One region of the Bilifractor sp. HCP3S3_D3 genome, then DNA from elsewhere that is predicted to be linked to it. Evidence: riboswitches for the same ligand, from Rfam matches in the RefSeq annotation. Region 1 holds a riboswitch; each other region holds the start of a gene.
What was found. Region 1 has a riboswitch for cobalamin ahead of ACTNDI_RS03670 (ABC transporter substrate-binding protein). Riboswitches for the same ligand answer to the same signal wherever they lie in the genome.
Positions count from the first base shown of each region.

Region 1 (7,875 bases):
CCCCTATTCCTACAAGCCGGGCGGCTTCCTTCCTGGTGCGGGTCATGGCTCGACGATGAGGGATAAAAATGGAGGTTTCTGGCATACGGCGACGATGCGAATCTCGGTGAACCATGACTTTGAGCGCCGCGTGGGTCTATGGCCCGCGGGGTTTGATAATGATGGCGAACTCTTCTGCAACCAGCGTTACGGCGACTGGCCGATGGCGCTTGAAGGCGATCCCTGGCGCGATCCGGCCTGGATGCTGCTGAGTGTGGGAAAGGCAGCGACCGCTTCTTCCTTTGTCCCTGGCCACGAACCTTCGATGGCAACGGAAGAGAACGTGCAGACCTGGTGGCGGGCAGCAGGCAACAGCCGCAACGAGTGGCTGTGCGTCGATCTCGGGAAGCAATTCAAGGTGCACGCCGTGCAGGTAAACTTTGCTGATGACAGGATCGACACTCCCTGTCCGGGAGAGATCCGTCCCGGCTCGCAGGCGCGCTACATCGATGAAGCGGAGCGCATTACGCAGTGGAAGCTGGAGGGGAGCGTTGATGGGGAAAAATGGTTTGTCATCGAGGACAAGTCCGACACCGAAACCGATCTTCCCCATGATCTGATCATACGCGAGGAAGGTATTGATGTCCGGTATCTACGCCTGAGCGATATGGCTGTGCCCTTTGAGCAGGCGCCGTGCGTCTCCGGTCTTCGTGTCTTTGGCCTGGGGGATGGCGAAAAGCCAGCCGAGCCGGTCTTTTCTGCTGCGCGAACGGGCGATCTGGACATGGTGGTACAGATCAGGGAACAGATGGACACTTTGGGATACAACATCCTCTTCGGTTCCTCGCCGGAGAAGTTATATCACAGCTATATGATTTTCAAGGCCGGCTCGCAGCGTGTCGGTGCGCTGATCAAGGGCCGTGAATACTATGTTCGTGTGGATGCTTTTAACGAAAACGGTATCACTAAGGGCAAGTGTGTGAAACTGTAAGGGGGGAAGAAAATGGCATTTACGAAGGGATTTCTGATCGGCGCAGCGACCGCTGCCCATCAGGTTGAGGGCAACAACAGAAACAGCGACTATTGGATTCAGGAGCATCTGCCGCACAGCAGTTTCATCGAGCCCAGCGGCGAAGCCTGCGACCATTACCACCGTTATGAAGAAGATATAAAGCTGATGGCAGCGGCCGGGCTGAATGCCTACCGCTTCTCTGTTGAGTGGGCACGCATTGAGCCCGAGGAAGGGCAGTTCGATGAGCGGGAGATTGAGCACTACCGTGACGTGATCCGCTGCTGTCGGGCGAACGGCATAGAACCCATTGTGACGCTGATGCATTTCACCTCCCCTGCATGGCTGATTCGCAAGGGCGGCTGGGAAGCGGAGAGCACTATCGGGTACTTCCGCCGATACGCCGCTTACGTTACCGAAAAGCTCGGCGCGGAGCTGAACTACATCTGTACGATCAACGAGGCTAACATGGGCCTGCAGTTAGCGGCGATCTCCAGGCGCTTCCGCCTGATGGCCGAACAGGCGGCGAAGAGCGCGGACTCTGGCGCGAAGAAAGCTGAAGGTACCGTACAAGTAGGCATGAACTTTAAGAAAATGATGGAGAACATGAAATTCGCCGCCATCGAGAACAACCAGGCCTTTGGAACGCCACAGCCTCAGATCTTTGTAAGCTCCCGCACGCCCGAGGGCGACGCACTGGTCTTTCGCGCGCATCAGGCGGCGAAGGAAGCTATTAAGGCTCTGTACCCCGACATCAGGGTGGGCATTACGCTCTCCCTGCATGATCTGCAGGCGATGCCGGGAGGGGAGAGCTATGCCGAGGCTGCCTGGGACGAGGAGTTCAGGCACTACCTGCCGTTTATCGCAGACGACGACTTTCTCGGCGTGCAGAATTATACCCGCACGCAGTACGGTCCCGCCGGACAGCTGCCCTGCCCCGAGGGAGCGGAACTGACCCAGATGGACTACGAGTTCTATCCCGAGGCTCTGGAGCATGTGATCCGTCGTGTTGCCGAGGACTTTAAAGGGGATCTGATCGTCACGGAGAACGGGATTGCTGTCTCGGACGATTCGCGCCGGGTGGAATTTGTCCGTCGTGCGCTTGCGGGTGTTGAGAGCTGCGTCAAAGACGGCATCCCCCTCAAGGGCTATATGTACTGGAGCCTGCTGGATAATTTCGAGTGGCAGAAGGGATTTTCCATGACCTTCGGACTGATCGCCGTCGACCGCACCACACAGACGCGCACGCCAAAGGAGAGCCTCGCCTTCCTGGGGTCTTATAGAAAGTAAACGTCCATTCGATAAATCATTCCACAAACTGTATAAGCAACGGATTGCCCGGTTTGGCTGCGGCCTGTATGGCGTTAAGAGCATACAAGGAAACGAGACTGTCCGGTGAAATATAAAGTGGTATCGAATACGTGTGTCTTCAAAAATAAGGAGGAGATTCCATGCCGATGCAAATGGCCGTTCATATGGATGATCCGCCCTGGGACATCTTCGGTCTGCCGCGACTTCTGGTAGATGAGGCGAGCATAGACCGTTTTCTTAAATCGGGTGTTTCGTGTCTTCGGTCCTGATGCCGGCGTCGACTCGATCGGCGATGCGCCGTCTATCAAGGAACTCGCGGCCTTTCTCGGTGCACTGGACGATACAGGGGAACTGCCCAGAACGATCCTGTATTCTCTCAATCCCAACGACAATGCCGCTCTTGTGACCGTGATGGGCGCCTTTCAGACAAGCGGGGGTGTCAGCAAGGTCCAGAACGGAAGCGCCTGGTGGTTCAACGACCATAAGCAGGGCATGATCAATCAGCTCACGACTCTCGCCGCAGACGGCTATCTTGCGGGATTCATCGGTATGCTGACTGACTCGCGCAGCTTCCTCAGCTACGCCCGGCACGAGTACTTTCGACGCATCCTCTGCGATCTGATCGGCGGCTGGGTGGAAAACGGCGAGTTTCCAAATGATGAAAAGGCCCTTTTGTCCATTGTAGAAGGTATTTGCTTCCGGAATGCGGAGAGGTACTTCGATTTGTGATAGAGACCCGGCCCTTTCAGTATCAATGCTTTTGCTGTTGAACTGTTCCGTTTCCGGCAAAAAGAATAAAAAATACAGAGATAACAGAAAGAAGCCAGAGGCTCGGACAGCAAGTACTTGCGCTGTCCGAGCTTCTTTATTTACGCGAGCGTCGCGATAGCGAGATAAAACTCGCGCAGCGTGTTTTATCTCGTTTGATATCATATTTTGCGTTGAGAACGGATGTGTCTGCCGTTACTGCCTGACAATTGATGCAAGAAGAATTATATATGCAGGAGAATATTTGGCTTTTAACCCATAATACGTTACAATTAAAAAACAATTTTTAATAACAATGATATTACAGCATGGGAGATGTTGAATGATTAAACCGATAGTAAAAGATGTATTTTTTCTCGGACAGAAATCTGAGGCAGCTACAAAGCAGGATCTGTCCGTCGGACAGGATCTCATGGATACCCTGCAGGCTAACCAGGATCACTGCGTCGGCATGGCGGCCAACATGATTGGAGTGAAGAAAAGAATCATCATTGTCAACATGGGATTCATGAATGTCGTGATGTATAACCCTGTCATTGTGAGAAAAGACACGCCGTATGAGACGGAAGAAGGCTGTCTGTCGCTGCCCGGCGTCCGGAAGACCACACGGTATCAGAATATCGAAGTCGAATACTATGACAGCAGCTGGAAGAAGCGCCGCCAGAGCTGTTCCGGGTGGACGGCACAGATCATCCAGCATGAGTGTGACCATCTCGCGGGGGTTATTATATGAGTGCGCCGGAATCATGGAAAGCGGCTTATCGCGAGCTGCTTGAGACAATCATCCATATGGGCTACCCGGAAGAATTCGGCAAGGCAATCGCGAAGAATCTCGGATCGGAAAAGACCATGCGCCGCATGACGGCATATCTGTATGCCGCAAAGCCGCGGACAGCGGAGGAAATCGCTGATGAGATGCTGGCAATCATGAGCGACCGTGAGCGGTGGATCGCGAAGAAAGAGGCGGAGACAGCCAACGCCAGATATAATGAGTTTCTTAACTATGGATTCGGTGAAGGTGACGAAGATGATTGATTGCATGTGATGCCGCTGCATTCTCGTGATTTTTGATAATATGAAGTGACCTTACATTTGTAGCCGTGTGGTGAGCCGCGAAGAAATCCGGGAAAATGATTACAATCTGAAGTGAGATGTTGGTTTTCTTGAAAATACTTGTTGCGTTCACTGGAATATGTTAGAATGTTTTCCATTAGCGACTGCAAGTGCGGAGAATTCCGAAAAGGAAAACAGGTGAGAATCCTGTACTGTCCCGCAACTGTAATTGGTTTTTTGTGCCAGAATGCCACTGGGCCGGGTGCCTGGGAAGGCGGTACAGAATATGGCCATAAGTCAGGAAGCCTGCTTGCAGTTTGTAAATAACGGTTACGGCAGATAATGTTATTACAAAAAGAACTTGTGAGACAAAACACCGGGGCAGAGAATCCGGTTTGTTTTTGATTGCTGTTTTGTGCCGTTTTCGTTGGAAAACGGTTTTTTTTATGCCGTAATTATACTCTTCAATCAAATCATCATATTTCCAGTTAGAAAGGAATCAAGGAAATGAAAAACAAAGTATGGAAACAGATTGTGGCTGTCATGCTGTCATCCGGTCTGGCATTAGGGATTGCCGGATGCGGAGGAGGCTCCTCTTCGGGAGATTCCGGACAAAGTGCCGCATCCTCTTCTGTGGCAGCGAATGTCACTTCAGCTTCCAAGGAACAGGAGGTAGGATCTTCAGAAAACGCTGTTTCCGGATCCCAGGTATCGGAACAGGAGACCGTTGTTACGTCATCTTCTGTGGAAGCAACATCCAAACACACGCAGTATCCTGTAACAATTAAGACATATGGTTCGGACGGAAAGGCGATCGAAACCACCTACGAGAAAGCACCGGAGAAGGTTCTGGCCGTCTATCAGGGCAGTATAGAAACACTGCTTGCTCTGGGACTTCAGGATCACATCGTGGCGGCTGCGGGACTGGACAACGCTGTTCCGGACAGCATGAAGAATGCCTTTGACAGTCTGAATTACCTGGATGAGTTCACTCCTTCCAAAGAAACGGTTACGATGCTGGAACCGGATATGATTTTGTCCTGGGGGTCTCTGTTCCAGGAAAAAACACTGGGCGATACGATGGACTGGATCAACAAGGGAACCAATGTTTACATCAATTCCAATACTGCCCGTAATGACAGCCCCCGGACACTGGAAAATGAGTATCAGGACATCCTCAACCTTGGAATTATTTTTGATGTTCAGGACAGGGCAGAAGCTATCGTTAATAAAATGAAAAGTACAATAGCAGATGTGCTTGCTCAGGCAGGGAGCCAGCAGGAAAAGCCTTCGGTTATGATTCTGGAATCCAATGACGATACATTCACCAATTACGGGGCGGATTCGCTTGGAGGCGACATGGTGACGCAGCTGGGGGCAGAGCTGGCAAATCCGGATGCATCTGAAGTGGGAAAGGAAGATATCATCGCAGCCGATCCGGATGTTATTTTTGTTGTGTATATGCCATATTCCGGAGATGATCCGCAGACAATCCAGGATGAGAAGCTGGCGGTCTTCAATGATGATAAGACTTTTCAGAGCCTGTCCGCGGTGAAGAATGGACGGGTTGTTCCGATAATGCTGAGCGAGATGTACGCTGCGGCAACCAGGACACAGGATGGAATTGAAACCTTTGCCAAGGGCCTTTATCCCGATGCCGGATTCAGTTTTTAAGCAGGTGACAGGAACGTGCGTAAGAGAAAAAAAAGAGATACAGAACAGCATCCGGTTTCAGCTGCGGCATATGGAATGACGGTTCTTATTCTTGCCGTGCTGCTGGCCGCTTCTGTCCTGATATCCATTACTTTCGGTAATGCCGATATTTCAGTTGCCGATGTATATAAGGTGGTATTACGGGAGCTTTTTCACATCCGGAAATTTGATGCCTACCATACAGGAGCCGTTCACGATGTTGTATGGCTGATCCGCTTTCCCCGCGTCATGCTTGCCATTGCCGTGGGGATGGCGCTTTCTGTCTGTGGCGCGGTCATGCAGGCGATTGTAAAAAATCCCCTGGCGGATCCCTATGTGCTTGGTATATCCTCAGGCGCTGAGATGGGAGCCACGCTGGCAATCCTTTTTGGAGCCGGATCTTTTTTCGGAGCCGGAGCGGTAGGAGCTATGGCTTTTTTAGGAGCCATGCTGACTTCTTTTGCCGTTTTATTTATCGCGAATACAGGCGGTCCGTCCAATGCAGGGAAAATGATTCTGGCCGGTATGGCAGTCAGTGCAGTCTGCTCCGCCTTCTCCAGCTTTTTTATCTATCTTGCTAATAACAAGGATGCTACGGCACAAATTACGTTCTGGATGATGGGAAGTCTGGGAGGCGCCAGCTGGTCTGATGTACCCGGGATTCTTCCGATTGTGCTTGCCGGAGTCATTGTATTCTGGACACAATCCAGAAATCTGAATCTGATGCTTCTGGGAGACGAGACGTCGATTACTCTTGGAACAAATCTTCAGAAAATCCGGAGCTGGTATATGGTTCTGGCTTCTCTGATGATAGGTATTGCGGTGTATTCCGCGGGAACCATCGGGTTTGTGGGATTGATTGTACCACATGTGGTACGGATGTTTTTCGGCACAGACCACAGGAGACTGATTCCGGTGACGGCACTGGTCGGCGCTGTTTTTCTGATCTGGGCAGATGTGGCATGCCGGGTGATCCTTCCAAATTCTGAAATGCCGATTGGAATATTGATTTCCATGATCGGAGCGCCGTGCTTTATTTATCTGATGGCGAGCAAATCCTATGGTTTTGGAGGCAGTCAGTAATGGATGTAAGCGTAAAAGATATCGGGCTTTCCTACGGAGTCAGAGAAATCCTTAGTTCTGTCAGTTTTAAAGCGGAAAACCAGGAGTTCATCGGACTGATCGGACCCAACGGAAGCGGAAAATCTACTCTGCTGAAATGTATTTACCGGGTTTTGAAACCAGATCAGGGGGCTGTTTATATCAATCAGAAGGATATCGCGCACCTGTCCTATAAACAGTCTGCCCGTGAAATGGCTGTGGTGGCACAGCATAATTATTATAACTTTGATTTTTCTGTCACGCAGGTAGTCCTGATGGGAAGAGCACCGCATAAATCTGCCTTTGAGAGAGATAACGCGGAGGATTATCGGATTGTGAGGGAAGCGTTAGAAAAGGTAAATATGCTTTCTATGGCGGACAGAAGTTTTTCCACTCTTTCTGGAGGAGAACAGCAGAGAGTGATTCTTGCCAGGGCACTGGCGCAGAAAACGCCGTGCCTCATCCTGGACGAGCCGACCAACCATCTGGACATTACCTATCAACTGGAGCTTTTGGATATTGTTAAAAGCCTGAATATTACTGTCATCTCCGCGATTCATGACCTGAATATGGCAGCCATGTTCTGCGACAGACTTTATGTTCTGCGTAACGGACAGATCCTGGCCAGCGGAACGCCGGAAGAAGTACTCACGACACAAATGATCAGGGAAGTCTATCATGTAGAAAGCCAGATTGTCTACGATGCTGACGGGCATATGCATATCATATATCTGCGTTCCTGATGAACATTGATCCCGTTTTTTCCAGCCTTCTCGGGCTGGATTTTTATTTACGCGAACAGTGAGCCGCAGCCGAATGCGAAGTATTCGTGTGCGGCGAGCGTCGTGATAGAATCATGGAAAGCGGCTTATCGCGAGCTGCCTGAGACAATCATTCATATGGGATACCCGGAAGAATTCGGCAAGGCGATTGCAAAGAATCTCGGATCGGAAAAGACCATG
Region 1 covers NZ_JBQHWP010000004.1:101,300-109,174, forward strand. Annotated here, with positions in the region: gene ACTNDI_RS03640 (family 43 glycosylhydrolase) at 1-970, shown strand, start outside; gene ACTNDI_RS03645 (glycoside hydrolase family 1 protein) at 983-2,278, shown strand; partial or broken gene ACTNDI_RS03650 (mannonate dehydratase) at 2,446-2,541, shown strand; partial or broken gene ACTNDI_RS03655 (glucuronate isomerase) at 2,543-3,028, shown strand; gene ACTNDI_RS03660 (peptide deformylase) at 3,390-3,800, shown strand; gene ACTNDI_RS03665 (hypothetical protein) at 3,797-4,102, shown strand; cobalamin riboswitch at 4,272-4,448, shown strand; gene ACTNDI_RS03670 (ABC transporter substrate-binding protein) at 4,628-5,794, shown strand; gene ACTNDI_RS03675 (FecCD family ABC transporter permease) at 5,810-6,895, shown strand; gene ACTNDI_RS03680 (ABC transporter ATP-binding protein) at 6,895-7,656, shown strand; gene ACTNDI_RS03685 (hypothetical protein) at 7,759-7,875, shown strand, end outside.

Region 2 (7,875 bases), on a different contig from region 1:
TTTTCTCACGGAACCCATGAAGAGCACCTGGAGAAGATGAAGCTGATCAAGAAGGTTCGCAATAAGCTGCACCGGCCGATTGCAATTATGCTCGATACGAAGGGACCGGAATACAGGATCGGTGTATTCAAGGATCACAAAGTCACCCTCAAGGAGGGACAGGAATTTATCTTTACGACGGAAGATCTGATCGGAGATGAAACCATTGTATCGGTCAGCTACAAGGGGTTTGCAGACGAGCTGAAACCGGGAGATAAGATCCTTGTAAATAATGGACTCGTTGTATGCATTGTCGAGAGAGTAGAGGGAACGAAGGTCTTCACAAAAGTGGAAGCTGGAGGGGTTCTCTCGGACAGAAAGAGCATGAACTTCCCCGGGAAGCTGATGAAGAATGATTTCCTCAGTGAGCAGGACAGGGAAGATCTTCTGTTCGGGATCAAGAATGATGTGGATTATATTGCCGCTTCCTTTGTATCGACAAGGGAAGATGCGCAGGAAATGAGGGATTTCCTGAACGCGAACGGTGGCCAGGATATTGATATTATCGCAAAGATCGAGAACCGGGCCGGGGTGAATAATATCCGTGAGATCTCGGAAGTGGTTGACGGCATCATGGTTGCGAGAGGAGATCTCGGAGTGGAGATCCCGTATATGGAGGTGCCGGCTGTTCAGAAGGAGATTGCGCAGGAATGCAGACTTCTCGGGCGCCGCGTCATCATCGCAACGGAGATGCTGGAATCAATGATCAATAATATCCGCCCGACCCGTGCCGAAATTTCCGATGTAGCGAATGCGGTATATGACGGTGCGTCCGCCATCATGCTCTCAGGTGAATCCGCGGCAGGAAAATATCCGGTGGAAGCGGTTCAGACAATGGCGCAGGTTGCAGAGTTTACGGAGCAGCATATCAACTACCGGAAACGTTTCAAGAACACGGAATTTGTGCAGAAGAACATTCTGGACGCGATTTCGCACTCCACATGCTCCATGGCAATCGATGTAGACGCGAAATGCATCGTGGTAAGTTCAAAATCGGGAATGACGGCGCGGATGGTCAGCCGATTCCGCTGTCCGGTACAAATCATCGGTATGACGACGTCGGAGAAGGTTTACCGCAAGCTCTCTTTGAGCTGGGGCGTCGAGCCGATTCTCTGCGAGGAATTTGAGTCGATTGATGTTCTGTTCTATCATGCAATTCGCCAGGCGGTCAATATCCTCAACCTCAAGATGGGAGACAACATCGTTCTCACCGGCGGACCGGTCGGCGGAGGAAAAGGCGGAACAAATATGATTAAGGTGGAGACCATCCACAGAAATTATCAGTAATGGTACTGCAGGATTGCAAGAGTGCGGAGCACGGACTAATTCCGTAGCTTATACAGCATGTGACGCCCCGCCTGCGGGGCATGGGGCTGCTGAAGAAGCTCTTCGAAAACGCAGACAGACCGCCTGCCGCGAAGCGTGCGTGAGAGACAGGATGCGATTTCGAAGGTAACAGGTATGAGCATGAAAGGCGAGGACAAAATGGCTGAGATGATGCTTGATGAGAGAAGACAGTATGCTCAATATTTTAATCTTCTGCAGGGAGGCGTCTGCATGATTGCAGCCGACGGGTCGGAGCGCATCGTCTTTGCCAGCAGGCAGATGGCGCTTCTCTTCGAGTGCGAGGACGAGGAGGAGTTTCTGAAGAATTATCCTTGCTATCAATATCTGATGGATGGGAGAGATTACAAGCCTCTTCAAGAGTATGGCAATTTGCATCCGGAGCACTTTTCGGTGAATTTTCATTATCAGACGAAGAAAGGACACTTCCGTGAGGCAGAGGGAACGGGTGCTTTAAGGAATACTGCTTTCGGAAAAACCTATGTTCTGCAGATCTTCTCATCGGAGCAGATTTCAAATGACCGAAAAGTGGATGGGATAACCGAATTGCCGGGGATGCATGATTTCTTAAATGAGGCGTTACGACGTGCGAAGGAGAGAAAAGCCATCCACAGATTAAGAGACTTCTGTCCGGTCTGCTTTGATGTTACAAATTTTAAGGAATATAACCGGCAATACGGTATTCATCAGGGAGATCTGTGCCTGAAGAAGATCGGAGACACGATCACGGAAGTTTTCCCGGGTGCTCTCGTCGGCCATCTCGCGGCGGACCGATTTGTTGCGCTGCCGTCGGAGAAGAATCTTGAGGTAAAGCTTGAACAGATCTGCGATGAAGTGAATCACTATATCAATGATGACGGGATTCAGATAAAGGCCGGCGTCTACCGGGCGTCAGAGAACGACTCTCTGGAGGATCTGCGGAATGCGTTTGATCTGGCAAAAATGGCCTGTGACAGCATTAAGGAGGACGGCAACCGGATTGTGGCGTTTTACGAACCCTCTATGGGGGAAAGTGCTGCGAATAAGACCTATGTTCTCCGCCATTTCAATGAGGCACTGGAAAGGCATTATATCAAGGTATATCTGCAGCCTGTGATCCGCACAATGACAGGACGGGTGAGCGGATTCGAGGCATTGGCGCGATGGGAAGACCCGGAGCTTGGGATGATATACCCGAACGTGTTTATCCCTGTTCTGGAAGAGGCCCAGCTGATCAACCGGCTCGACCGGTATATTCTGGAGCATGTTCTCTACCTCAGCCGTGACCGGATGGAGAACGGACTTCCACTGCTTCCGATATCCATGAACCTTTCCGCCTATGATTTCGAGGTGGTGAACCCGCTCGATACGATTGAGAAGCTGGTCAGCCGTTACCATGTACCGAGGAGTGTCCTCTGCTTTGAGATCACGGAACGGATCATGCTCCGCAACCGTCACAGCATGGTCAGGACGATTCAAAGGTTTCAGCAGGCAGGATATCAGATCTGGATGGATGATTTCGGAAGCGAATACTCGTCCCTGAATTCTCTTCATAATTTCCAGTTTGATGTGATCAAGATTGACATGGGATTTTTCAGTCATTTTGATGATCGAAGCCGGCAGATTATTACCTCTGTTGTAACAATGGCGAAAATGCTCGGGGTGGAGACACTGGCAGAAGGCGTGGAGACGCAGGAGCAGGTTTCCTTTCTCAAAAAAATCAACTGCGGTCGGATTCAGGGATATTATTACGGACGTCCGATGCGCTACGAGGATAGCGTGACGTATATCCATGGCAGAGGCATGCAGATAGAGAGTCCGGAGGAAGCACATCTTCTCGACGCCGCAGAAGACATCAATATAATTTCGGATTCCCCTACTTCGCTTTTTAGCTTTGATGGGAAAAATATTGTTCTTCTGATCGAAAATGATGCGTACCGGAGGGAGCTGAGAAGTGCAGGTACGCAGAGTATGGAGGAGGCGAATGCCTACCTCAGCGATGAGGGATCTCCAGTGAGAGACAGGTTTGTCCAGCTTTTGCAGAGAGCATTGAAGTCACATGCGGAAGAGAGCATGGTGTACGCGGACAACGGCCAGTATATGAAGGTAAATGTCCGGTGGATTGCGGGAGATGCGCGGCGCTGGGTCGGGGTGGCACATATCTACAATATCAGCAATAATGCCTCACTGCAATTTGCGAAAACCCTTGACCATACGCTGCGGAACATCTTCCAGCTGTACGAGGGATTTTATCTGATTGATCGTGGATCAGAAGAGGTGAAAATTCTCCGGTCCAGCCATCCGGAGATAAAATCTCGGGATGGCTTTTCTTCGATAACAGCGTTTGTCCGGTACTTCAGGGATGAATTGATCTATCCGGACGACAGAGATCGTTTTCTTGCTTTTGTTCAGGCTGAGAATGCTGAGACGGAAGGTGGAAGTACAGATAAGGGGATCAGGGCAGAGATACTGCGTGTGCGGACCGCTGACGGGACATACAGGTGGGCGGTGTTTGAAGCGCTGGTGCTCTATAAGAGTAATGCAAAAAATCTTCTTCTCTGTGAGCGGGAGGATATATGGGAGAGGAAAAGAGATAGGGATGCTCTTCTTCCTGAATTTTGTCAGTCGTTCGGAGTGCCGGGATACGGCACAGATCCGACGGAGGAGGTGAAGGATGGGGATCTGTTCCGGACACTCTGCGATGCATCTCCTTATGAATTCTTCTGGATGGACAGACAGAGAAAGCTTTTGGGCGCAAGCAGAGAATTTGTCAGGAGAATCGGGCTTTCCGACGAGAAGGACTATCTTGGCAAGACAGAATCAGAACTGGGATGGCATATCGATTCTGCCGCAGCGGAGCTGGAGGAGAAAAAAGTTCTGGAGATGGGCGTCAGGTCGACATCGGCCAATGAGCTGGTACTGACCGGAGGCAGACTCGACGGAATCGAGATTACCCGTGTTCCCTGGTACCATGAAAAGGAAATCGTGGGAATGATGGGAATGATCAGCGGTGATCGGGCAGAGGACAGAAAGAAGGAGGTGCGCCTGGGATTTGTCGACCGCGACACAGAGCTATTGAGTTTTCGCGGCGCGATAGAAGCCGGATTGATATATGCGGATCAGTATCGGCTGAAAAAAATCGATTATACAGGACTTTTAATTGATGTTGCCGCATATGCCGAGGCGATGCGGGAAAGCACCGAGAAGGCAAAGGTGATTCTGACCGAAATATCTGCGACACTGAAAAAACTGATGAATCCGGAATGGGCGATCGCGCGGATCGGGCTGTGCTGTTTTCTGTGCTTCTGCCGCAGGGATCATGCCGGAGATGTTGAAGAGAAGATTGACAGGGTATCCGGAATGCTTCCGACGCTTTGGAGAAAGCTCGGAATTCAGGCTGATCCCGTTCTGGCGCATGCGATTGTCTACGGGTCGGAGGTAACGAGCCTGGACGAGATGTTCATGCTGCTGATCCGGAGGATCAGCAGCACGGAGAAGGCGGCTCATGGGGAGAGCCCATATGTCGGGGATTACATTGACCTGAGACGTGAGGTGTTCGACAGCCTGACGGAACATGTCATTGTCAGTGATCCCAGAACATACGAGCTTGTATATATGAATCGTTCTGCCCGAAGGGATTTTGGAATAAAACCGGATGGCAGCCTGAACGGGTGCCGCTGTTATGAGGTGCTGGAAGGTCAGGATGTTCCCTGCGGCGACTGTCCGAATCTGTTGCTGCGGAAGGATTGTGCGTATGAGGCATCACACCTGAACCGGAGAAGGGGAGCAAAAGTACTGATTCGTTCTGCTCTGACAACATGGGAGAACCGGACGCTGAGGCTGACGGTCGAATTTGATATCAACAAGTATCTGCATGCAATAGCAAGGGATCACGAGCTGATCTATCAGGAGATGCGGGCAAATGAGGCAATTTCTCTTGGTATGGCGGAAGAGGATCCCGGAACAGGAATTGAGAAGACGATTGCATGTATCTCTGAAAATATGAGACCGGAGCGCTTCCTGATCTTTGAGGAACGTGATGACAATACAGTTAGTGCCACCTATGAATGGACGGCACCCGGTGTCTTCTCTCTGAAGGAGGAACTCCAGAGCATTCCTCTCTCGGAATTGCGGGCGCTATATATGCGGTTTGCGACAGAACATGTGGTGATGGTCAGTGATATGGATGCCTTTCAGAAGGAAAATCCCGATTTTTCCATGCGAATCCATGATGTTCGGAGCTTTATCTCCGGGCAGCTGAAGATCTTGAATCAGACAGAGGGCTTTACGATGGTTATCAATCCGGCGGCGGACACCTTCCGTAACACCAGCGTGCTGCTTTCCACGCTGACGGATTTCATAGCAATTATGATTCGAAACAGGAACAGCGTGCATCAGCTGGAGAAACAAAGCATGATTGACCAGATGACAGGTGCCGGAAACCGGAGGGCTCTTGAGCGGCAGATCCGCGAGTGGAAGGGTGACGGTCTGCTTGGAGTGATTTCCGTTGACCTGAACGGACTGAAGAACACAAACGATACGGCGGGACATCATGCCGGCGATGTGCTGATTTGCGAAACAGCCCGGGTTCTTCAGGAATGCGCAGGTGAAAAGTATGTGTTTCGCACGGGCGGGGATGAATTTATCGTTCTGACAGAAGATCTGGAGGAGAGAGATATCAGCCTGCTGATACGGCATATGCGTGAGAATGCAGAAAATAATGGAATCAGTATGGCAATTGGGTTTGCGGCATGCCGGGGGAAGGTTACGGACTTTGACGCGCTGCTCACCAGGGCGGATTTCAATATGTATAAGGATAAGGGACACAGTTTCCGCAGAAGAAGGGATGATTGAAGGACTGAAGGAAGTCTTATATCCGCAGTGCGGTATATTTGACACTTTTCAGCCGGTATCGTATAATCGTTGCAGATAATTGAAGAGGGGGCCTTTCAGTGCATCTGGTCTTCTTTGCCTGCCTGGCAGCAGGAGTGCAGAAGATCTGTATGAGAATAGAGAATCAGGTGAAATTCCTGAGCGATCCGGTCACTGTGAGCAGCGAACCATTCCGTTATGTCATTGTGTCCTAGAGCATGAGAAGACAGGAACCGGTGCTTGAGCTGTCAGCCAGGAGAACTGCTGAGAGGTTTTGTAGATATGCTTCCGAAGAAAGCAGATTCTGATGGCTTGGGTGTTTTGCCGGATTTCCGGCGGAACCGATTAATACAGGTTATTTTTTCAGGACGAATGCTTCGGCATTCGTCCCTTTTCATGTATAAGATCATTGAAGTTGAAAGGCATACTTGCGAATGATGAGTGACAATGAAATCAGCAGCTATCACGCTGAGAATCTGAAAAGGAGAATGCGATACACAGCGGTCTTTGCCGTTCTGGCAGCTGCGTTTCTGATCGTGACCGTGGTCAATATCAATACCGGCAATGTCGATATTCCGATTAATAAAATTTTGAGAGCTGTTTTTCTCCGAATCGGCTCAAGGGATGATATGAATATCATCTGGAAGATCCGTCTGCCGCGGATTCTGATGGCGGCTATTCTCGGAGGAGCGCTCTCTCTGTCCGGATTTCTGCTGCAGACATTTTTTGAGAATCCAATCGCGGGTCCTTTTGTGCTCGGAATATCTTCCGGCGCAAAACTGATTGTCGCGTTTCTCATGATTCTTGTGGTGGCCAGGCACGGAGCGGTGTCCTCCTGGGCCATGATCCTTGCCGCGTTCGCGGGGTCTCTTGTGTCAACCGGCTTTATCCTGCTGGTCTCCCGGAGCGTGCGGAATATGTCGGCGTTGCTGGTTGCCGGAATCATGATCGGGTATATCTGTACTGCGCTGACGAATCTTCTCGTTACATTTGCCAGTGATTCGGATATCGCCAACCTTCACAACTGGTCTCAGGGAAGCTTCTCTGGTATGACCTGGGACAATGTCCTGGTGGGCGGAATCATCATCGGAGCTGCGTCTGTCCTGGTATTCCTGCTCGCGAAGCCGATCGGTGCCTTTCAGCTTGGTGAGGCCTACGCGCAGAGCATGGGAGTTAATGTAAAGCAGTTCCGTGTGGCCCTCATCCTGCTGTCCAGCATCCTCTCTGCAACGGTGACGGCATTTGCCGGTCCGATTTCTTTCGTGGGAATCGCGGTGCCCTTCCTGATCAAGCGTGCGCTGAATACGGCAAATCCGGTCGTGGTCATCCCGGCCACTTTCCTTGGAGGCGCCGTCTTCTGCATGATCTGTGATCTGATCGCAAGGGTCGCATTTGCGCCGACTGAACTGGAAATCAGCACGGTGACCTCGATTTTCGGAGCACCGGTCGTGATCTTTATGCTGATACGGCGGCAGAAGGGAAGAAGATAAATGGAGAAGGTACAGAGCGAGGAAAAATATTATCTCCACCTGGAGGGTCTGTCGGTCGGGTATAACGGGAAGCCGGTGATCCGCGATATTGAGATCGGAATCCGGCGCGGTGAGATTGTTACACTGATCGGACCGAACGGCGCGGGAAAAT
Region 2 covers NZ_JBQHWP010000001.1:250,916-258,790, reverse strand. Annotated here, with positions in the region: gene pyk (pyruvate kinase) at 1-1,326, shown strand, start outside; gene ACTNDI_RS01075 (EAL domain-containing protein) at 1,501-6,216, shown strand; cobalamin riboswitch at 6,329-6,514, shown strand; gene ACTNDI_RS01070 (FecCD family ABC transporter permease) at 6,669-7,724, shown strand; gene ACTNDI_RS01065 (ABC transporter ATP-binding protein) at 7,725-7,875, shown strand, end outside.
Region 2: another riboswitch for cobalamin. It lies ahead of ACTNDI_RS01070 (FecCD family ABC transporter permease); the one in region 1 lies ahead of ACTNDI_RS03670 (ABC transporter substrate-binding protein).

Region 3 (7,875 bases), on a different contig from region 1:
CAAAAAAGATGAATACCGCCGTACATCCCACAATATAAGAACCGATACGAACAGGATAATCCGTGAAAAAAAGCGGCAGCACCAGAATGAACGCGATATATTTCACCGCCATCATATCCGGATTCATCAATGTGCTGAGCACTATGCTGTAGCCCATCAGGATGCTGATGAAGCCGTACATCTTCAGCGTCGTATTCCTTCCGGCCTTCTTCCCGGCAAAGCGGACTCCAAAGAAAACCAGAAAGATACAGATCATCAGCGAAAAATAAATCCAGAAATAGAACATACGGCTTCGGTAGACGAAGTATACTGCAACAATCGCCGGCACCGAAAGTACACTCAGCACACCGGACAGAAACACCAGATTCTCGTAGTTTTCCTTCTGAATACGTTTTACAAGCGCCGCATGTTCCTCTTCTGAAAAATCGACTCCGAAAAAAGAGTTTGCCTTTGTAAAAAGATTCATATTTGCTCTAACTACTCCCTGTTCTCCGTGTTTTCACATTCTGAGACATTATAAGACAGATTCATGAGAAGCGTCAACGATAATCACCGAAAGGAAAATCTGAAAATGTAAGCAATTTATAACGGATATTCAAATGTGAGTATTTTAGCGACCATTTAGAAAGCAGGCAACGGTATGACCGGTCTCCAGTCCGGTTTCTTTCAACACAGGGGATCTTTCCGCACAAACCGGCATAGCACAGGAACACCTCCTGCAGAACTGGCAGCCGCGGACCTCAAAACCGGTATCCGCCAGACCTAATGTTTCCACATGGATTGCCCCTGTATTCTGGTCACGGACAGAGAAAATAGAATCCAGAAGCTCTCTGGAATAAGGATGGACAGCATCTTTCAGACTTTCTGAACGAAGTTCTTCCACAACCGAGCCCGCATACATAATCTGAATTCTGTCCGAAATACTACGGACCACTGCCAGGTCATGTCCGATAAACAGATAGGTAAGCTTCTGTTCTTTTTTTAAACGTACCAGCAGCTCCAGAATCTGTTTCTGAACAGAAACGTCCAGGGCGCTCGTCGCTTCATCCAGGATAATCAGGGAAGGATGAATGGAAATAGCCCTTGCGATCACCACCCTCTGCAGCTGACCTCCGCTGAGCTGATGCGGGAACCGGGTCAGCAGTTCCTCCGGCAGTTCAACCATCCGCAACAGTTTCTCAACTTCTTCCTCAGCTTTTCTGCGTGGCATCAGATTAAAATAAACAAGCCCGTCCTCCAGAAAAGTTCCGATCTGCATTCGAGGGCTGAATACCGTATACGGATCCTGAAAAACCATTTGAATTTGCCGGTATATCTCTCTTTTCCTATCCTTTCTGTCCGTATATTCCGACCCGTTCAGACGGATTTCTCCGCTGTCTGCCGGTGTCAGAAGAGTGATCAGCCTTGCCAGGGTACTCTTTCCGCACCCGCTTTCTCCGACAATTCCAAGACATTCCCCGCGGTTTATATGAAAACTTACGTCACGAACGGCGGGAATCATTCCTTTCTCACGACTTCCGGATTCAAAGCTTTTGGACAGATGACTTACTTCCAGCAGCACATCACTCATTTTTTCCTGCCATCCTTTCATCATCAATTTCAATCACAGAATCAAGAAGTGTGCGAGTATAATCTGTCTGGGGACAGGAAATAATATCCCTTGTATTCCCCCACTCCACAAGCTTCCCGTTCTGCATAATACCCAGCTTGTCTGACATACACGCTGCGACTCCGATATTATGTGTCACAAGAATGATGGAAGTTCCATATTTTCTGCGCAGCTCCATCATTTCATATACTACCTGAGCCTGCATCGTAACATCCAGCGCGCTGGTGGGCTCATCGGCCAGCAGAAGCTTTGGTTTCAGGCTCATGGCCATGGCAATGCCGACTCTCTGACGCATACCTCCGGATAATTCAAAGGGATACGCATGCAGAATTCTTTCTGTATCTTTCAGATGAACACGGCTCAGCATCTCTTTTTCCTTCTCTAAGCAGTTTTTTCTGCCTCTGTACCCGTGGGCTGTCAGATATTCCTTATACTGGGCTCCAATCCGCGATATGGGATTCATATAACGTCCGGTATCCTGAAAAATCATGGCGACCTCTTCTCCACGCAGTTTTTTTAATTCGCTGCGTTTCCGTTCCAGGTTGCTGCGTCCAAACAGAAAACATTCCCCTTTCGTCACGGCTCCATCCGGAATCAGGCCCAGAACCACATGAAGGAGAGTTGATTTTCCGCTTCCACTCTCTCCGACAATCCCGATTATTTCTCCGGAACGTACAGAAAATGTAATGTCGTCAAGAATATTCACGATGCCGTCATAAGTAAGGGAAATATGATTCAGCTCCAGAATTTCCATAAGTTCCTCCCAAGCGTAACGCTGTATCAGACGCTCTCCGAAAACGAGATAAAACACGCTGCGCGAGTTTTATCTCGCTATCGCGACGCTCGCCGCACACGAATACTTCGCATTCGGCTGCGGCTCACTGTTCGCGTAAAAAGAATCTCCCTGCACGATGTGATGCATGCAGGGAGAACACGCTTCCCTTCGGAATGATTCTTCCGTCAATAAATCGTCAGTCTATTGACATTTTATTATCGATAAAGTAATAATCGATCGGATAAGGTGTTATATTATGTACCTTGCTGTTTGCTACAACGTAATTTTTTTCTCCGACCAGCCAGATGCTCGCGGTATCCTGAAGAAGAATTTTTTCCGCGTCAATCGTCAGTTTCTTCCTGCCATCGGTATCAAATGTACTGGAAAGTTCGGAAATAATGTTGTCAAGATCTTTGTTGCTGTAATTCATGGAATTATCCGGCCCGTCGGTTTTGTAAAGCTGATCCAGGAACCACTGCGGGTCTCCGGTGGAAAGACACTGCCAGTTTGTACACAGGATATCATAATCCTTATTTTTCTCAGATTCTGTAATATCATCCTCAAGATTCAGCTGTATATCTATACCCGCTTCCTTTGCCATTGACTGAACCGCCTCCAGCATCGTTGTATAATCTCCCATAGAATAAGTGATCTTCAGAGACAAATTTTTGCCGTCTTTATCAACAATGCCGTCTCCGTCACTGTCCTTGTATCCGGCCTTCTCCAGCAGACTCTTCGCCTCATCCGGCTTATAGGTCTGTCTGTCCAGATCGTCATATCCATAGGGCGCGGATGCCGGGTACGGAGCGCCTGCCGTAGTAACTCCCGACCCCAGAATGCTGACAAGTGAATCATAATCTATGCAGTCCGCAAGGGCTTTCCTCACATTAGTATCCTTCAGTGCTTCATTTGCCTGGTTCAGAAGCAGCAGACGGATTCGTGCGCCAGTCGTATTAAGAGCCTGGTATGTACTGTCATTCGCGAAGGTATCAATATCGGTAGAAGCCACTCTCTGCACAATATCCTGCTCGCCCGACTGCAGAGCCAGTCCCCTTGTGCTGTCATCTTCAATGCAGGTTATCGTAATAGAATCGATATCGGATGCTCCGTTCCAGTACCCGTCGTATTTCACTTCGTCGATTTTTTCATTCACTGTAAAATCCTTCACCATGAACGGACCGGTTCCGATCGGCTTATTTGCGTAATCCTGATCATCTCCAACCTTAATAATGGAGTAGAGGGGTTCCGATAAATTTGCCAGGAAAGCGCCAAACGGTTCCGTGGTCTTGATGGTCAGATTCTGTCCGTCTGCCTCAATGGTATCTATTTTTGCTGCGGTTACCGCTCTCTCCTGTACCTGCATCGCCCTCTCCAGAGAAGCTTTGCAGGCAGCTGCATCCACCGGCGTTCCATCCTGGAAGGTCACACCGTCACGGATATGGAAAACCCACGTCGTATCATCTGTCTGTTTCCAGCTGTCCGCAAGAAGGGGCTGAAGCTCATAATTTTTATCGACAGTAACCAGCGTTTCTGTAATTCCGGCACGGCAGGTTGTCCACCCGTCATATTCTGTCGCGGGATCCAGACTGGTTCCAAACCAGTAAAGAGCTGCGTTCAGGTGTTTCTCTCCTGCTGTGGATGCATTGTCACCGGCTCCGGAAGTAACTGTGGTTCCGGTTTCCTTCGATGTGGACGAAGCCGCTACAGATGCAGCGTTCTGTGAAGCGGATGAATCCTGAGAAGTTCCGGCTGCAGAGGAGCCGCATCCGGCAAAAAGTGTACATGCCATAACAGCCGCACAGGTAAATGCAATCAATTTGTTTCGAGCCATTTTTTAAATCTCCTGCCTTTCTTTTTTTGTTTTTCAAAACGAGGATCTAATATATCTCTAAGGCTGTCGCCTAAAAGATTGAACACAATGACATGGATGACAATCACCATGCCGGGCCAGAAAATCAGCCATGGGGCAGACTGTATAAACTTCCTTCCTTCACTGAGCATAAAGCCCCATTCCGGAACAGGTGGCTGGGAAGACAGTCCCAATAAGGACAGCCCACTTAGGGTAAGCAGATTAGAGCCGATATCCTGTGTAATATTGACCAGAAGGTACGGAACTACGTTTGGCAGAATGAGATGAAAAATCATATCTTTTTTCTTCAATCCACCCAGCCTGCCTTCCTCTACATAATGGTTTTCCTTTTCAGAAAGCACCAAGGCTCTGGAAACCCGGAAATTTTCAGTCCAACCAACCAGCGCCATGGCTAGCACAGTGTGCCAAAGACCCGGACCGAGAACCGTAACCAGTGCAATGACAAAAACCATGGAAGGAACCGCCATCACAATATCCGTTGCTCTGGACAGGATGTTATCCAGCCATCCTCCCGCAAAGCCTGCTGTGACCCCCAGCAGGATGCCAAGAACTGAAACAATTGCCACAACCAGAAAGACAATTAACAGAGAAGTCCTTCCTCCCCAGATAAGTCTGGACAGAATGCAGCGTCCAAGCTGATCTGTTCCCAGCGGAAACTCCCTGCTGTGAGAAATCATGGAAGCAGCATAATCATTGGCAATCGGATCATGCGGCGCAATCCATGGAGCAAAAATCGGTATCAAAATCAACAAAACAGCAAGAAGGAAGAGGATGACGAACTGCGGACTGCTGAGTGCTCTTTTTATATAATATTTCATCCTTTCCTTCCTCCCAGCCGGATCCTTGGATCCAAAAACTGATACGACAGATCCACGACCAGGTTGACCGTTACATAGATGATGGCCATCCAGAGAACATAACCCTGGATAATCGGATAGTCTTTCACGGATATTGCGTCCACAGCCATCTTTCCAATTCCCTTCCATTCAAAGATCGTTTCCACGATCGTTGCTCCCCCAAGAAGAGATCCGATTGACATGCCAAACATCGTAATCACAGAAAGCAGCGAGTTCGGCAGGATCTGGTGCCAGATAACATGCCATTTGGAAAGTCCCCTTGCCAGCCCTCCATTCAGATAATCCTTGTTCAATTCTTCCAATGCACTGCCACGCAGTCTTCTCACATAGAGAGAAACCATCCAGAAAGAGAGTGTCGCTGTCGGAAGAATCAGATGTTTCAGATCTCCCGATCCCAATATCGGAAGAGCTTTCAGCTTTACTCCGAAAAAATACATCAGCAGTGTACCGACCCAAAAGCTGGGCATACTCACCCCCAGAAAGGAGATGAAACGCAGAATATAGTCAATCCATTTATTCTGAAAGACGGCGCACAGGATCCCCAGAGGCACTGCGATCAGTATCGTCAGTACAACTGTAGAGACCGTCAGAATAACCGTATTCGGAAGACGGCTGGTCAGTTCACTCCAGACAGATGTTTTGTAGTAATATGATGTTCCGAGATCACCATGCACAGCACGATTCAGCCATCGCCCATACTGAATCGGAAACGGATCATTCAGTCCCATCTCTTCTTTGGTTTCCTCAACCATTTGTTTGTCCGGCTTTGCTCCAAGTCTGTCATAATAAAGAGTCACCGGATCAGAAGGTGAAAGATACGTAAGACCAAAGGTAAACAGAGAGAGAAAGAACATTATCGGAATGACAAAAAGAATTCTTCCAATCAGGTATTTTTTCATGACACCCCTCTTTTTCAGGCAAAAGAAAAAGACCGTTTCCGTGAAACGATCTCTGACATTTAAACACGCAAAAGATTCTGCCTCCAGGAGCAGAAATAATTTGCCGTCATTAAGTCATACATCGTGACCACACTGACATTTTTACAAGCAGGTTTCCTGACTTATGGCTTCCTGCGGCACGCTTCCTTCCCATCCGTAAAGACAGTGGATAACCAGCGGACGCATCCAATTACAGTTGCGAGACAGTACAGGTCTTTCACCTGTTTCCCTATTATCAGAAATCCCGATCTAACGATATGGCATTTCTGCACTTGTAAAAGATATTTAATTAAACTTGTTTTACTATAGTAACACCATTTTATATTTTTGCAAGAGAAATTATTAAATCCGGATTTAAATGTGCTTCTTCCGGATTTCTGCTTCTTTCAGATGGCTGGCGCCGTTTCATCATATCCGCCTGGAGCACCGGAATCATGCAGTACATGAAGGAGCGCGGCGGATTCTCACTTTCCGAATCAACTACCGGGCGTACCTGGCCTGGCAGGTCGAGGACAGCATATATGTCGATGACCGAAACGAACGTTTTTCCGCGATGGTCTCCTCGCTGGATCCTTCCCTGTCTCTCCCGGAACTGATGCAGCGCATCGCGGACTTTTATGCCTCAATGGACCTCGACGGTGTCTACATCGTTCTCGACGACCGGATCGGAAGCGGGGAATTGGAGGAAGGCTGTTATACTATGGAACACCTGAATCTCATCGAAGCCAGAGAAAGTGCCCCGGAAGACCAAAACGAACCAGTGCAGTTGCGGTCGGACTGTGCGGACAGAGAACGTGTCCTGGAAGTGCAGAACGAACCGGGCATGCGGCCCATCCGGTTCAAAAATATTGATGCTCTGAACAAACACCTTGACGCGATCCGGGAGGGATCCTATACCCTTGTCCTGCCGCTTCATATCCGAAGTCTCTGCGCAGGGCTCGTCATTCTCCGCAATCCTCGTTTTATCATAAAAGAATGGCGTTTTTATGAATTTCAGGATATCGTGCTCCATGCACTCACCGAATGGGATACAAACCGAAAGCTGGTGAACTCCCTCTCCACCCTCCGCGAGATTTATTACCGTGATCTGCTGACCGGTCTGTACTCCAAGAACGCCTTTGAACCGCGCTTTCTTCCATGGCTCTCAGGCGAGCTTGACAAAGGCAGGTTCATTGCAATATTCTTCCTGGATATTGACGGCTTCAAAGAAATCAACGACACCAGGGGACACGCCTACGGTGATCACATTCTTCAGGTGACCGCATCCGCTATTCTGCGCGCCGTCCCGCCGGACAATTTCACGTACCGATACGGCGGCGACGAATTTGTGGCGATCATCTCCTGTCAGAACGAGGAAACCATCGCACAAAGCCGCAGGCGTATTCTTGAGTTTCTGGCGCAGGATCAGATTTCTGCCAGCATCGGCACCAGCTACCCGGTCTTGGACTGCCCGCCAGACCAGCTTTATTCACGCATCGAAGAATATATTCACGATGCCGACGAGGACATGTACCGCTGCAAAAAGATTCATCACGCGGCACGGTAAACGCCTCCCCTGACAGATCATCCTTTGACAACCGATCGACAGCATTTTCACCGTTTAATCTTCATGGTTTTCACCATGACCGGGTATGCTCTTTCCTTCCCGAAGACAAATCCGAGCCGTTGGGGACTTAATGTTTCCGTCTCGATATATTATACCAGATTGAATCATTGGATTGATGATCTCTTTAAGAAAGCGAGTTCTTTGCGAAAAGCCGACGTGAGCCTGAAGTTCTTTGACCGGCTTGGGGCCCTCCTCTCTTAATAATCGAATAACTTTTTCT
Region 3 covers NZ_JBQHWP010000033.1:1,715-9,589, reverse strand. Annotated here, with positions in the region: gene ACTNDI_RS13410 (GGDEF domain-containing protein) at 1-466, opposite strand, end outside; gene ACTNDI_RS13405 (ABC transporter ATP-binding protein) at 611-1,570, opposite strand; gene ACTNDI_RS13400 (ABC transporter ATP-binding protein) at 1,563-2,363, opposite strand; gene ACTNDI_RS13395 (ABC transporter substrate-binding protein) at 2,581-4,215, opposite strand; gene ACTNDI_RS13390 (ABC transporter permease) at 4,197-5,072, opposite strand; gene nikB (nickel ABC transporter permease) at 5,069-6,010, opposite strand; cobalamin riboswitch at 6,140-6,340, opposite strand; gene ACTNDI_RS13380 (diguanylate cyclase) at 6,408-7,595, shown strand; gene ACTNDI_RS13375 (ATP-binding protein) at 7,650-7,875, opposite strand, start outside.
Region 3: another riboswitch for cobalamin. It lies ahead of nikB (nickel ABC transporter permease); the one in region 1 lies ahead of ACTNDI_RS03670 (ABC transporter substrate-binding protein).